4 regions of the Paenarthrobacter ilicis genome follow, and region 3 is predicted to be linked to each of the others. Evidence: riboswitches for the same ligand, from Rfam matches in the RefSeq annotation. Region 3 holds a riboswitch; each other region holds the start of a gene.
The links. Region 3 has a riboswitch for thiamine pyrophosphate ahead of thiO (glycine oxidase ThiO). Riboswitches for the same ligand answer to the same signal wherever they lie in the genome.
Positions count from the first base shown of each region.

Region 1: it holds a riboswitch for thiamine pyrophosphate, as region 3 does, so the genes downstream of both, thiC (phosphomethylpyrimidine synthase ThiC) here and thiO (glycine oxidase ThiO) in region 3, are expected to answer to the same signal.
Region 2: it holds a riboswitch for thiamine pyrophosphate, as region 3 does, so the genes downstream of both, JOE60_RS16050 (ECF transporter S component) here and thiO (glycine oxidase ThiO) in region 3, are expected to answer to the same signal.
Region 4: it holds a riboswitch for thiamine pyrophosphate, as region 3 does, so the genes downstream of both, thiD (bifunctional hydroxymethylpyrimidine kinase/phosphomethylpyrimidine kinase) here and thiO (glycine oxidase ThiO) in region 3, are expected to answer to the same signal.

Region 1 is NZ_JAFBCD010000001.1:2,344,245-2,348,023, reverse strand. It holds gene JOE60_RS10740 (alpha/beta fold hydrolase) at 1-502, shown strand, start outside; gene thiC (phosphomethylpyrimidine synthase ThiC) at 490-2,280, opposite strand; TPP riboswitch at 2,275-2,382, opposite strand; gene JOE60_RS10730 (amidohydrolase family protein) at 2,423-3,505, shown strand; gene JOE60_RS10725 (VOC family protein) at 3,581-3,779, shown strand, end outside.
Region 2 is NZ_JAFBCD010000001.1:3,512,061-3,515,839, reverse strand. It holds gene mnhG (monovalent cation/H(+) antiporter subunit G) at 1-203, shown strand, start outside; gene JOE60_RS16060 (DUF4235 domain-containing protein) at 276-536, opposite strand; gene JOE60_RS16055 (NUDIX hydrolase) at 573-1,250, opposite strand; TPP riboswitch at 1,404-1,540, shown strand; gene JOE60_RS16050 (ECF transporter S component) at 1,615-2,235, shown strand; gene JOE60_RS16045 (ABC transporter ATP-binding protein) at 2,235-3,779, shown strand, end outside.
Region 3 is NZ_JAFBCD010000001.1:2,686,367-2,690,145, reverse strand. It holds gene JOE60_RS12230 (RNB domain-containing ribonuclease) at 1-1,449, opposite strand, end outside; gene thiE (thiamine phosphate synthase) at 1,478-2,173, opposite strand; TPP riboswitch at 2,201-2,319, shown strand; gene thiO (glycine oxidase ThiO) at 2,310-3,560, shown strand; gene thiS (sulfur carrier protein ThiS) at 3,557-3,779, shown strand, end outside.
Region 4 is NZ_JAFBCD010000001.1:2,261,433-2,265,211, forward strand. It holds gene rplU (50S ribosomal protein L21) at 1-189, opposite strand, end outside; gene thiD (bifunctional hydroxymethylpyrimidine kinase/phosphomethylpyrimidine kinase) at 548-2,104, opposite strand; TPP riboswitch at 2,095-2,193, opposite strand; gene JOE60_RS10315 (ribonuclease E/G) at 2,366-3,779, opposite strand, start outside.

The sequences.
Region 1 (3,779 bases), 340 kb from region 3:
ACAGGGCGCGATCTCCTCAATGCTGACCGCCATTGAACGTCCGGACCTGGTCTGGTCGTTGACCCTGGTGGAACCGGCGTGTTTGTCCCTCACAAGTGAGCTCCCGGCAACCGCTTCGCACAGGTCACTCATGGAGCCCCTGTTTGCGGTACGGAACCAGCTCAACGACTCCGATTACCAGCGCGAGTACTACCGCCGCGCATTCTCTGCCGAAGCCGGTGACCTGGATACGCCGGAGGCGCGCCGTTCCGCACGCCGTCTTCGACTGCAGGCTCCCCCGTGGGAGGCGCCACTGCAGATAGTGCCCGGTGTTCCCACCCTTGTCCTCACCGGTGGCTGGGAGCCGTTGTACGAAGAAATCGCGGGTTACCTCCGGGAAACCGGCGCCGTCCACCGTGTAGCAGCGGGCGGGCACCGGCCCCAGGACTCAGCCGACGGAGACCGTATCATCAGGTCTTTTGTGGCTGATGCCGGACGAGGTATCTCTGCTCAAGCCTCCTGAACCGCCGGCTGTTCCTTCCGAAAGGACAGGGGGGCCGCGGGATCCGGAAGGTACACCTTTCCGAATTCGTCGCGGATGTCCTGGCTGATCCGCATGGAGCAGAACTTGGGGCCGCACATCGAGCAGAAGTGGGCCGTCTTGGCCGGTTCAGCAGGCAGTGTTTCGTCGTGGAACGCCTCGGCGGTGACAGGGTCGAGGGACAGGGCGAACTGGTCGCGCCAACGGAATTCGAACCTAGCCTTGGAAAGGGCGTCGTCTCTCTCGTTGGCCCCGGGGTGGCCCTTGGCGAGATCGGCAGCGTGGGCTGCGATCTTGTAGGTAATGACACCGGTCTTCACGTCATCCTTGTTCGGCAGCCCCAGGTGCTCCTTGGGAGTGACGTAACACAGCATGGCCGTGCCGTACCGTGCGATTTCGGTTGCTCCGATGGCCGAGGTGATGTGGTCGTAGCCGGGCGCCACGTCGGTGACCAGCGGGCCCAGTGTGTAGAAGGGGGCTCCCTTGCACAGCTCCTGCTGGCGTTCAACGTTTTCCCGGACCAGGTGGAACGGGACGTGGCCGGGGCCTTCCACCATCACCTGAACATCGAATTCCCATGCCCTGTGGGTCAGCTCGGCGAGGGTATCCAGTTCGGCGAACTGTGCGGCGTCGTTGGCATCTGCCGTGGCGCCGGGGCGCAGGCCATCGCCCAGGGAGAACGCGACGTCGTACTGGGTGAAAATTTCGCAGAGCTCGTCAAAATGCGTGTACAGGAAGTTCTCCTGGTGGTGTGCAAGGCACCAGCCGGCCATGATCGACCCTCCACGGGACACTATGCCAGTGACCCTGTTGGCGGTGAGCGGCACATAACGCAGGAGCACACCGGCGTGGATGGTCATGTAGTCCACGCCTTGCTCACACTGTTCAATGACGGTGTCGCGGAAGATCTCCCAGGTGAGCTTGTTGGCTTCGCCGTTGACCTTTTCCAGGGCCTGGTAAATGGGTACTGTGCCGATCGGGACAGGGGCGTTGCGGATGATCCATTCACGGGTGGTGTGGATGTCGTCGCCCGTGGAGAGGTCCATCACCGTATCCGCGCCCCACTGGGTGGCCCACTGCAGTTTGTCCACTTCTTCGGCGATGGAGCTTGTCACGGCGGAGTTGCCTATGTTGGCGTTGATCTTCACCAGGAAGGCCTTGCCGATGATCATCGGTTCTGATTCCGGGTGGTTGATGTTGTTGGGAATGATGGCCCTGCCCGCGGCGACTTCGCTGCGGACCAGCTCAACATCGCAGTTCTCCCGCAACGCGACGAACTGCATTTCCTTTGTCACGATTCCCTGCTTGGCGTAGTACATCTGCGTGACTCTTTTCCTCTCGACAGCGCGGCGGGGAATGGGTTGGCCGCCTTTCCATTCCGCTGATGCCGCCCCGCGCCGGACCGCGGACTTGCCGTCGTCGAGCAAGTTGCGTTCGCGCCCGGAGTAGGGCTCGGTGTCGCCACGGCCCTCGATCCATGCTGAGCGGAAGGGCTTCAGTCCCACCACCGGATCACTGCCGGGTCCGGCTGTTCGGTACACCTGCAAGGGCTCGTTGGCCACGCCATTGGGAGAGGGCTCCAGCGCAATCTCTGTGACAGGAACGCGGATGCCGGTCCGGGGGTCCTCCACCCATGCCAAGGAGTGGGATTTCAGCGATTGCGTGACGGTTTCTGCCGTCTTCCGGGCCGCGTTGACCGGGTTTTGGACAGGGCTGATCTGGTTTTGGACAGGGCTGTGCTGTGTTTCCGTGGTGCTCAAGGATTACTCACTTCCTTCGCCGGCATTACCCGGACAGGTTCAACGGTCGCAGACTGCATCAGTCCGATCTCAGCCCCTGCAAGGGCACCCGTGTGGTCGTAGACGAAGCTACCACAGCTGCTGCCGGGACTAGGCTTTTCCCATGCCAAACATCATCGAATTCACCGGTCCAGTGCTCGTTTCGGGGGAGGAGGAGCGTCATGGTTTGTGGTCCGTGGACGGAGTCCTCACGTTTGACCGGCCGGTGGATGCCCCGGACGTGCTGCTGGACGGTTGGGTGCTGCCGGGCTTCGTGGATGCCCACTGCCACATCGGGCTCGGAACCGGTGGGGCGGTGGACCACGGCACCACCCTGGCCCAGGCAGTGGCGGACCGCGACGCCGGAACGCTGCTGATCCGGGACGCCGGTTCACCGTCCGATACCAGGTGGGTTCAGGAGCGCGGGGACTTGCCGCGGCTGATCAGGGCAGGCCGGCACATTGCCCGGAGCAGGCGATACCTCCGCGGGCTGGGGCATGAAATCGAACCTGCCCAGCTGGTGGAGACCGTCCGTAAGGAGGCCCGCGACGGCGATGGCTGGGTGAAACTCGTGGGGGACTGGATCGACCGCGGCCTTGGAGATCTGGCTGCCTCGTTCCCGGCGAAGACCGTCAAGGACGCCATCGCTGCGGCGCATGATGAGGGTGCCCGCGTCACCGCCCATTGCTTCGCCGAGGACACCATCGATGAGATGTTGGATGCCGGGATTGACTGCATCGAGCATGCCACCGGGCTTTTGCCCCGGCATATTCCGCGGCTGGTTGAGCAGTCGGTTCCCATTGTTCCAACGCTGGTCAACATCGCCACTTTTCCCGATATTGCCGGGCAGGCCGCCGGGAAATTCCCGGAGTATGCCGCACACATGCTTCGGCTGTGGGAGGGGCGCCGGGAGCGGGTGTTGGAGGCGTTCGAGTCCGGTGTTGCCATCTACGCGGGGACAGATGCCGGCAGCGTCATCAAGCACGGCAGGATCGCCGATGAAATGCAGGAACTGCACGACGCCGGCCTGCCGCCTGTCGCGGTGTTGGAGGCTGCCGCGTGGGGCGCCCGGGAATGGCTGGGAGCTGGGGGTATCAGCGAAGGTGCCAGCGCCGACGTCGTGGTGTGCGCAGCAGATCCACGCCGGGAGTTGGGAACCGTACAAGAGCTCAGCCACATTGTTTTGCGGGGCCGGGTCATCCGTTAGGAATAAATTGAAGCTTCAAGTAATTTATAAGGGTAGATGATGTCGAACCGGCGGCATCAGAACCAGGAGTTTCACATGAAAGCGACACCAAAACAGGATCTCCTTCCTGCCGAACTGACCATGGGCACCGTGATGCTCAAGGTTGGCGACATGAAGACCATGAACGACTACTACCAGCAGGCCCTCGGCCTGGACGTCGTGGCTGAGCAGGACGGCGGCCTGTATCTTGGCCGCGTCGGCAAGCCCCTGGTTCACTTGGCGCCCGCAGCAGGAC
Region 2 (3,779 bases), 830 kb from region 3:
TCCAGATGCGGACCTGGTGGGTGTGGCCGGTCCTGGTGGTGGCGTGGATCTTCCAGTTGCTCACGGCGCCGGTGTCCGCCCATATGGTGGGGCGCTCGGCCTACCGCACCAAGCACGGGCACCGCGAAATGCTCACCAAGGATGACTTGGAAGCCGTCGTCCAGAGGGCAGCTGCCGGGCAAGAGCCTCACTCTGACGTTTAAGGACAACGCGGGGTCATTCAGGGCCCATCCCAACTGCTGGGATGGGCCCTGAATGACCCCGCGTTGTGTTTCTTAGACGATGTCCTGTGACTTGGAGAAACGGGAAATCGCGCGCTGGGTGCCCCTGCTGGCGAGCACCTGGATCAGCGAGCTGACGATGGCAGAAATCAAAGCGAACGTCAGCGCGGAGCGCAGGCTCGATTCCATGTCATCGTTGCCCATGGGCGGCTTGTTGCCAGTGGCTTTTTCCCACCCTTTATTGACGAGTTTGGTTCCAACGAAGCCTGCTCCGAGGCTCACTCCGGCACCGATCAGCTTGAAGAAGAGATTCATGACCCAAGCCTAGCCGTACCAGCAAGCCCCGCCGCGCTACTCCCGGTTTTCGCGCTCCTTAAGGAAAGCAGCCAGGGAACCCGGCGGTCCCAGGACAGGCGCTACGGAGTGCTGGGCGGACCACACTGCATCCACGCTGCTGAAGCCTGCAATTTCCTTCAGCAGGTAATACGTGGGTGGCATCATCTTCAGCGATCCAGTGGCCTCCGCTTCCAGGATCCCCGCCACAGGCATCCACAGTGACTGCCACGCCTCAGTGGTTTGGTGCTGCGGTTGGTGGCTGGACAACGGCCTTGCCACATAGAAGAAGGTATCGAACCTCTTGGGCATGTCCACCGGAGTGATCCAGTTGGCCCAAGGGCGCAGATCCTCCGGCTCGATGGTGAGCCCCGACTCTTCCTGGACCTCCCTGATGGCGGCTGCCAACACGGTGCCGGCGCTGACATCCGCCTGCCCAGGATCTGCGTTGAGTGAAGTCTCCTGCCAGTCCGCGGCGTGACGCTTCAGGAGGTCCGCCGGATAATCCCACCCGGAACTGTCCGCCGGATCAACCCGCCCGCCGGGAAAAACCACCATGCCCGGGGCGAAGTCCATGGTGTTCACCCTGTGCTGGACGAAGGCTTCCAGTCCATGGTTGGCGTCGCGGAGCAGGATCACGCTGGCGGCCAGGCGCGGCTCGGCCGCTGCGGGCTGGGAATCGGCAAGGTCTGTCATGAGGCCATTCTCTCAGGTGCGTTGTGAGGCCTGCTCTGCGCTCCACGCGGCGTGAATAGCGCGTAGAGCGGGCCTCGCAACGGATTTATGACCAACCCCATGACCCCTGAAACCCCGTCAGGTGTAAACTGAACCCGCCCACAAGGGCAAGATTCATAACGACAGGGGAGCGCCGCCGTCGGACCTTGCAGCGATGCAGGTGACGCGAGGGCGCTGAGAGTGCGGACAGCCGCAGACCCTCGAACCTGATCCGGTTAGTACCGGCGCAAGGGAGTCGAGCTTCTCAGAGTGTCCGGATCAGGGCTGCGCAGGCAGTTGCGATCCGGGGAGCACTTTCCCCTCCTGTAACCTCAGGAGGCAGAAGATGACCACGGTAAGCGTGAAGAAGACCAGTTATAACTGGCGTGTAGTAGACATTGTGGTGGCGGCCTTGATCGCGATCGCCGGCGGCGTGATTTTCTGGGCCTGGTCCCAGGGTGCAGCGCTTGTTTCCATTCCCCTGAACGCCACGTATCCGCCGCTGACCGGCTTGCTTGCCGGTGGTTGGATGATTCCCGCAGTGCTGGGCATGCTCATTATCCGCAAGCCCGGCGCGGCGCTGTTCTGCGAGGCCGTGGCAGCTACAGGTGAGCTGATCATGGGCTCCCAGTACGGCACCACGGTCCTCATCTCGGGAATCCTGCAGGGCCTGGGCGCCGAATTGATCTTCGCGGCGTTCCGCTACAAGAAGTTCAACCTGCCCACATCCCTGCTGGCCGGTGCCGGTGCCGGGCTCTTCTGCGGCCTCAACGATTCCTTCCTTCCTTGGGGTTGGAACATCGCCTACGAGGCAATCGACAAGCTCACCTACATCACCTTCACCACGGTGTCCGGCGCGATCATTGCTGGCGGACTGTCCTGGCTGGCCACCAGGGGACTGGCCACCACGGGTGTGCTCAGCTCCTTTGCCTCGCGCAAGGCCGCGACGGAGCCAGCCTTCCGCTGATGCGCGACACCACCACCAGCGGTAACCCTGCACGGCCTGCCGCCATCGCCGCCGAGGGCTGGGGATGGCGGCACTCCGGCCGGTCCCAGCCTGCCATCCACGGCCTGGATCTGCGCATCGAACCGGGGGAGCGCGTCCTGTTGCTGGGCCCCTCCGGTGCCGGCAAGTCCACGCTCCTGCATGCCCTGGCCGGGGTACTGGGGGACGAAGAAGACGATTCCGACGAAACCGGCACACTGCTGATCGACGGCGGGGCGCCGCGCGGGCAGAGGGGCCGCGCCGGCCTCATGCAGCAGGACCCCGAGACGCAGGTGGTGCTCTCCCGCGTTGGCGACGACGTCGCGTTCGGCGCCGAGAACCTCGCCGTTCCACGGGACGAAATCTGGGCCCGCGTGCACGAAGCGCTCGACGACGTCGGGTTGCGTACCGCAGCCGGCGTCGGTGTGGCCCTGGATCACCCGACGGCGGCACTCTCCGGAGGGCAGAAGCAGCGGCTGGCGCTCGCCGGCATTTTGGCGATGCGTCCAGGACTCCTCCTGCTGGACGAGCCCACGGCCAACCTGGATCCGGCCGGGGTTCTGGAAGTCCGTGACGCGGTGGCCCGTTGCCTGGACAAGACCGGTGCCACGCTGGTTGTGGTGGAGCACAGGGTCTCCGTGTGGAAGGACCTGGTGGACAGGATTGTTGTCCTGCAGCCGGGTGCCCAGGGCGGCGGTGTGTTGCTGGACGGTCCGCCTGAACAGGTGCTGACCGAAGCCCGGACCATGCTGATGTCCGCCGGGGTGTGGGTTCCGGGGTACGTCCCCACGACCCGTGCCCGCAGCAATGAATCCGTCACGGCGCCGCTCCTCCTGGCAACCCAGGATCTCGCGGTGTCCAGGGAGAAACCACGCCGCAAGGGTTTCAAGACCATTCCTCCGGTTCCGGTTCAAGCCGGCATCAGTGCCCAGGTCCGGGAAGGGCGTGCCCTCACCATCACGGGTCCCAACGGTGCGGGAAAATCGACGTTCGCGCTGACGTTGGCCGGCCTGCTGGCACCCGTATCCGGCACGGTGAGTGCCGCCGTCGAGCTGTCCGCGGGCGCCGGAATTGACCCGTATGCGTGGAAGGCGAAACAGCTGATCCCACGGATCGGAACGGTGTTCCAGGAGCCGGAGCACCAGTTTGTCACCGGCAAAGTGCTGGACGAGTTGATGTTCGGACCCAGGCATCTTGGCCATGGCCAGGAGCGCGTGGACGAATTGCTGGAACGGCTGAGGCTCACCCACTTGGTGGATGCCAACCCGTACACCCTGTCCGGCGGCGAAAAGCGTCGCCTAAGCGTCGCCACGGTGCTGGCTGCCCACCCGAAGGTTCTGGTGTTGGACGAGCCGACGTTCGGCCAGGACGCCAACACTTGGGCCGAGCTGGCGTCCTTTCTGTCCGAGTTGCTGGATGCCGGAACGTCCGTGGTGTCCGTAACCCACGATCAGGAGTTCAGCGCGGTGCTGGGCGGAACCGAATTGCGGCTGGGACCCCTGCGGCTCACTGAAGCAACACCCCAG
Region 3 (3,779 bases):
AAACAGGATCTCCCGGCTGGCAATATCCGCCGTGGCCAACCTGACCCGGACCTCCGTTCCCGACTCCATGGTGCCGTTGCACCGGGCTGTGACTGCAGGCTCGGCTATCTGGATGGTGCCGTACGGTCCGCCGTTGCCGTTGCCGTTCCCGTTGGTGGGCTTGGAACCGGAGATCACCACCGCAGTGAATTCCTCACCCACATGGTTGGCAAGCAGCGCGGCCTCCACGGTGTCCAATGCCGCGCGTTCCAGGCGTCCAGCCAACTGATCGGAGGCCGCCATGATCCCCGGCAGCGTGGGAAGGGCCTCGCGGGCCCACGCCGGAATTTCCCGTTTGTTGCACAAAGCTTCGCAGATCACCAGGACAAACCTGTCAATCAGCCGTCGCAGCGGGGCCGTGGTGTGGGCGTAGGGCGCTCCAATGGCTGCCTGGATGACAACTTCGGGAACTTCGCCGTCGAACGGGGTGTACCCCGCACCGCGGAACAGCGTGCCCGCAGAATGGAGGATGGCCAACTGCTTTGGGTCCGCGGCATCAAGGGTCCGCAGGTATTCGCCGTACGTCACCTTGCCGTCCCACGGTTTGCCGAGGGCCACGGTCTGCCGTTTGAAGTGCCTGAGGGAGTTTTCATCCGGTGCGGGCATGGTGCGGAGGATGCCCACCTTGCCTTCCAGCATCATGGATGCGGCGGCCATCCCCGTCATCAGCGAGATCTGGGCATTCCAATCCTCCACGGGCAAGGACGGGGCAGCCTCAATCCTGTAGCCGCCTCCATCCGTTGACTGGACGATCTCCTGCTCGGGCATGTTCAGGCTGGCCCCGCCCCGGAGCCGTTCCAACTCAACGCGCTTCAGCCCGACTTCCTTCAGGAGCGCCAGCACCGGGGGCGCGTTGCCGTCGTCGATCTGCTGTTGGGCCCCCTTGTAGCTCAACTTGGCGCGGCTGCGCACGGTGGCCCGGGCCACCGAGACTGTCTGCACTTCCCCGGCGCCATCAAGGGCGAAATCCCAGACGAACGCCCCGCAATCCTGTTCGGGGAGCAGGCTTCCGGCGTTCTCGCTGATGATCTCCGGATGCAGGGGTATGCGGCTGTCCGGCGCATAGAATGTTTGGCCGCGCCGGCGGGTTTCGGCGTCCAGCGCGCCGCCGGGCACCACGAAGGCGGGGACATCCGCGATGGCGTAGAGGACCTTGTACCCTTGGCCGGCCCGTTCAATGTGAACGGCCTGGTCCAGATCCGTGGATGTTGCAGGATCGATCGTGACGAACGGAACGTCCCTCAGGTCACGGTCCGGAAGTGCGCGCGATTCGACGGCTTTGCGGGCTTCACCGACGGCGTCCGCCGGATACCCACCGGGCAACTCCAATTCGGTCCGGAGCGCAGCAAGTGCGGCTCCGAGCTGGTCCGAAGGGTCCTGGACATTGGGTGTGATCCGATGATGTGACACGAAAGTCAGGGTAGCCCGGTTTCGCCGGTTAGTCCCGGTACCCCGCCGCGTCGAGCGCTTCCACCAAGGCCCTGGCTGCCGCCGTCGGATCCGGTGCCTCGGTGATGGCACGGACCACCACAATCCGGCTGGCCCCGGCTTTCACCACCTGTTCCACGTTGTCCAGGTCGATGCCGCCTATGGCAAACCACGGCAGCTTTACTGCGCCGTCTGTTGTCTCCCCAGCTCTCTTCATGGCTTCCGCTGCATATGTGACCAGGTCTGTGCCAACGGCTGCGCGGCCCGGTTTGGTGGGCGTGGCCCACACCGGTCCAACGCAGAAATAGTCCAGCCCGCCCTCTCCCGGTGAAGCGGCAATGGCGTCGTTGACCTGCTCCGGGGTGTGCGTGGAAAGCCCCACCAACGCCGTGGACGGCAGGAGGGTCCGGGCCACCTGCAGGGGCAGGTCCTTTTGCCCCACATGGAACACCGGAGCCCCGGAAACACTGGCAACATCGGCCCGGTCGTTGACGGCCCACAGCTTCCCGTGCCGTTCCGCAACGCCCTTGAGGACCTTCAACAGTTCCAGTTCTTCCGCCGCTTCCAAGGACTTGTCGCGCAGTTGGATGATGTCCACGCCACCCGCGTAGGCGGCATCGGCAAAGGCTTCGAAATCCCCTTGGCGGGAACGGGCATCAGTGCACAGGTACAGGCGGGCGGTATCAAGGGAGTCAGTCCGGGTCATGCACACCAGAGTAGTTCCTCTAAACTGGGCGGGTACTGCGGGAGCCGGGACGTCCGTCATATGACCCACCGGCTGAGAGGGCTTCAGCGCCGACCGCTTGACCTGATCCGGCTAGTACCGGCGTAGGGAAGGAAACATGGCAGACTCCCGCCACGCACCAACCAGGACAACCCTTCGGGCTGACGTCGCCGTGATCGGCGGCGGCATTATTGGCCTGGGCATAGCTCACGAGGCCAGGCGGCTCGGCCGCTCCGTAGTTCTCATCGACCCCGCACCGGCCTCCGGCGCCACCTTCGCAGCTGCGGGGATGCTGGCACCCGTCAGCGAGCTGCACTACCAGGAGGAAGACCTCCTGGACCTCATGGTGGAATCATCAAGGCTGTGGCCGGGCTTCATCAACAGCATCGGGGGTGCCACCGGATACCGCACGACGCCCACCCTCGCCGTGGGAGCCGACGCCGCAGACCGCCGTGCGCTCGCGGATTTGCGCTTGGTTCAGGTGGCGGCAGGACTGGGCGTTGAACCTCTGGGCCTGCGGGAAGCAAGAACGCGTGAGCCATTGCTCAGCCCTGGAATCTCCAGCGCCTTCGAAATTCCGGCGGACCACCACGTGGATCCCCGGCAGTTGGCCGCCCGCCTGATGAAGATCCTCTCCGCGCACTCAACGTCTGATGCCAGTTGGGTGGAGGAGGCAGCGGCAGGATTCTCCGTTGCCGACACCGCAGTCCGGCTCCTGTGGGACCATTCCCGGGTAGCAGGGGTGGAGCTCGGCTCCGGGACCGTGGTCCACGCAGCGGAAACAGTGGTGGCCAACGGCCTGGGTGCAGCGTCCTTGCAGGGGCTGCCGTCCGGCCTGGCTCTTCCGCTGCGTCCCGTCTACGGGGATATCCTCAGGCTGCGCGTGCCAGAGCACTTACGGCCCCTGGTGACCTCCACCGTCCGTGGACTCGTCCGGGGTGTGCCCGTTTACATCGTCCCCAGGGACGACGGCACAGTGGTCATTGGCGCCACCCAACGGGAGGACGGGTTGTCCGCCTCATCCAACGCCGTTTCAGCAGGCGGCGTCTACCAGCTTCTGCGCGACGCCCAGGCGCTGGTCCCCGCGGTGGCCGAACTTGAACTCCTGGAGGCCACGGCACGCGCCCGGCCCGGAACTCCGGACAACGCACCACTGCTGGGACGGATCGGAAGCCCCGGCGGATACGTCCGCGGACTCCTGATCGCCACCGGCTTCTTCCGGCACGGAGTCCTGCTCACACCCGTGGCCGCGAAGATCACGTGTGGCTTGATGGAAGGCCATGACGATCCCCGCTGGTCACTTTTCCGTCCCGACCGTTTCAACGACACCCTGAATCACCACCACCTGCGAGGCAAGGAAACAGCATGAACATCACACTCAATGGCGAACTCCGCGCCGTGGAGCCCGAGTCGTCAGTCAGCACCTTGGTCAGCTCCGTAACTGGCCGGGTCCTTGACCACCGCGGCCAGGCCACCGACGGCGGAAAACTGGGTGTCGCCGTCGCCCGCAATTCCGAGGTGGTGCCCCGCAGCCAGTGGGCAGCCACCGCGCTCGCCGACGGCGACGAACTGGAACTCGTTACAGCAG
Region 4 (3,779 bases), 420 kb from region 3:
GATCTCAGCCGTTACCTTGACGTTGGCCAGTTCCGCTGCTGCGGAGGTGACCTTGTCGCCGTCAACCAGGAGCAAGGCGGGCAGCTCAAGAGTGCTGCCGGCTCCACCGGGGACGCGGTTAAGCGTTACGTAGTCTCCAACGGAAACTTTTTCTTGGCGGCCGCCTGCGCGGACAATCGCGTACACCACTTGGGTACTCACTTCTCTCGACGTCTATTACTAAATTTGCGTGCTGAACCTGAGCCGGAATCGGGTTTGGTTCTCGCTGTGCCTCAACGCCGTGGACTTCTGGTTCGAAGTCCGCGAGTCATCCCATGAACGATTCCACGGGGCATAACCCAAGTGTTGGCGTAAGCACCGAAGATCAAGATTACGCTAGTTTGACCTTCGGTCGCAAATGAGGCCGGGTCCGGAGGCTACCAAGTGACTTGCGCCACCAGATGAAACGGACTCTCCCGGCACCGTGCCCATACAGCCTACAGGTATTTGCCGGGGTTCGCGGGATCGACGCGCGCCGCGAGGCACGGGATTTACCCGACCACGCTTTTCAGGCGTGGTGCCGGGGTGCATCAAAGAAGGCGGTCTCGTAGCGGCAGGAGTCGCTGAACGCTTCCAGCATTGCTGCCCGCTCACGTTCAGAAGCATTGGCCGCGGCTTCCTCAGTGAAGGCGATGGCAGTCCTGGTGGCCGCGGCAAAGTCCGGGTCCGCGTAGGTGCGGAGCCACGCGGCGTACGGGTGGCCATCCGGCGCCCCCGCCTCGAGATAGGACTCATGCAGCCGCTGCCCGACTTCCGCGTAGAGCCAATAGCACGGGAGGACAGCCGCAACCACCACGGCGTAACTGCCCGCCGTCGACGCCGCCAGCAAGTGGTCCACGTAGGCCTTGGTCACCGGCCCGGTTCCGGAGGGGACGTCACGGGTGCTGAGCCAGTCGCGGTGGAGGGCCGATTCGACGTCCAGGCAGGTCCTGGCGCCCTGTGCCCAGAACAATTGCTCTTCTTCGGTGGGCGCCAGAGCACTGGCACGTGCCAGGACCCGTGAATATCCATTGAGGTAGATCGCGTCCTGCGCAAGGTAGTAGTTGAAGCGTGATTCCGCCAGATCCCCCGTCTGCAGCTCCCTGATGAAGCTGAGATCATGGATGGCTTCCAGTTCCCGGGCAGCCTGGGCCCACATGATTGTGGCGAAGCTCTCCTGGTTCTTCGTCCCGCGCAGGTGGTGGAAATGGTGGATAGGGCCACTTCCCCGCCCCGCCTCCAAGAGATCCGATTGTTCAAGGGCTTTGACAAGCCACGGCTTCACCTCCCGAAGGGATGCTTCCCAATCGCCGGTGGACGCTTGGACCGTTGCCAGTGCCGAAGACAGGGAACACCCTGTTCCGTGGCTGTTTGTGGTGTCCACCCGCGGCCCGGACACCTCGATGACGTCCTTGCTCAGGAGCCCGCTGGTGTTAACCAGCGCATCTGGGCAGCCGGCTCCCGACAGGTGACCACCTTTGACCAGCACTGTGGTGCCGTATTCAGCGGCCAGGCGCTTGCCCTGGTCCAACGCGGCCTGCCATTCGGAGGCCTCGTCCTCACCCAGCAGCATGGCAAGTTCCGGAATGTTGGGAGTGATGAGGTCCGCAAGTGGCAGCAAAGTCCGCAAAGCCCGCTCGGCGGACTCCCGCAGGAGACGGTCTCCGCTGGTAGCAACCATCACAGGATCAAGGACCACGACGGCGGGGCGCACCGTTTGGAGCCAGCCGCGGACCTCCTCAATGACGGCAGCCTCGCCCAGCATTCCGATCTTGACGGCGTCGATGCCGATGTCGCCGCTGATGGCATCCAACTGCTGGCGCAGGAACCCTGCAGGTGGGATGTGGAGGGCTGTAACACCTTGGGTGTTCTGGACTGTCAGCGCCGTGATGGCGGCCATTCCATAGCCACCGTGAGCGGCAATGCTCTTCAGGTCGGCCTGGATACCCGCTCCTCCAGAGGGATCCGAACCGGCGATGCTCAGCACCCTGGGGACGGGCCGTCGTCGAGCGGCCACAGGGTAAACGGAAGAGCCCCGGGTTTCCGGAGCGGAGTGGGGTGCAATGGTAGACGGCAATGTGGTCATGAGGACATCCCTTCGCCGGTGCTAACCGGACAGGTTCAACGGGTTTGGATCTCAGCCGGACCTCTCGCCCGGCACCCCGTGTCAGTCACACAGCCTAGCCGTGAACAGCCATCCGGGAACAACCGCTTCGCCTTCGCACCTGGATATGACTCCCCCGGTCCCGCCCGCCCTTACTTGTGGAAACACAAAGGACCCCCGGCGGCCTAAGCCTCCGGGGGTCCCCTGTTTGTGTATCTGAGACGACGCCTCAGCGCCTGAAGATCAGAGCTCTGATGCCGGTACCCCAACGCCCAGGATGATCGGTTCCTGCGCAGGAGCCTTCACCGCCTGTGCAGCCGGAGCCTTGGCCTCGTGTGAGGTGCCCTGTGCTGCCGGGGCCGCTTCGTGGTGTTGCACGCTGGTTTCGTTGGCTGCGCCCTGCGCGCGGCTGGCGCTGCGGTTGCGGCGCCCACGACGACTCTTCGACGCCGTGGCCGGGTCGGCTGTCGCAGTTGCGGGCGCGGCAGCTGAGGCCGGAGCAGCCGTGGTCGGCTGCGCCTCACTGGCCTTCGGTGCCGTTGCCGGCTCTGGAGCCGCTCCCAGGTGGGAGAACGCCTCAGCCAACAGGTCAAGGCTCATAGCGGGCTTGGCAGCTGGTTCCTCATGGTGTTCACCCATGGGGAGGGCAACCTCTTCGCCACCGAACCGAAGAACCGGCATGGAGCGCGATTCCCGGACGGCGTCTTCCCGGGCAGCCTCTTCATGGGCTGCCGGTTCCCCGCCGTGGGTATCGGCCGGAGCCGCGGGAGCAGGCTGTTCCGTGCGGGCAAGTTCCTCGGAGCGGTGCAGTTCGTCATCGTGGAGATGCGCGGCGTGGGCGGCAGCTGCAATTGATGCCAACGCAGCCCGGGTTGCCTCGGCCTTGGCTTGGCGCGCCGGATCCTGAGGCTCAACCGGCGCGGACGGCGCAGGCTGGACGGCAGGCTGGGCGTTCACAGGAGCAGCGGTTTCAGCGCCGGGTTGCCCGCCGCCCTTGCCGCGCCGACGCTTGCGTTCCGTGCGGGCCGCAGGCTGCTGCTGCTGTTGCTGCGTCTCGCTGTGGGGACGGTGTGAGTCGGCAGTAGGCGTGTTGGCCCTGCGGTGTTCAACGGGCTCGTCATGGGTGACCACACCGCGTCCTGCACAGTGCTCGCACTGCTCGCCGAAGACCTCAAGGAGCCCTGTGCCCATACGCTTGCGCGTCATTTGGACAAGGCCCAGGGACGTTACCTCTGCCACCTGGTGCTTGGTGCGGTCACGGCCCAGGCATTCCACCATGCGCCGGAGGACCAGATCGCGGTTGGACTCCAGGACCATGTCGATGAAGTCGATAACGATGATTCCGCCGATGTCGCGCAGGCGCAGCTGACGGACTACTTCCTCGGCTGCTTCAAGGTTGTTCTTGGTAACAGTTTCCTCGAGGTTGCCGCCGCTGCCGGTGAACTTGCCCGTGTTGACGTCAACAACCGTCATGGCTTCGGTGCGGTCGATGACCAGCGAACCACCGGACGGCAGGAACACCTTGCGTTCCAGTGCCTTGTGGATCTGCTCGTCAATCCGCCACGCAGAGAAGATGTCCTGGTCCTTGGTCCACTTTTCGAGGCGGCCAACAAGGTCGGGAGCAACGTAGGTGACATAGGCCTCAATGGTGTCCCAG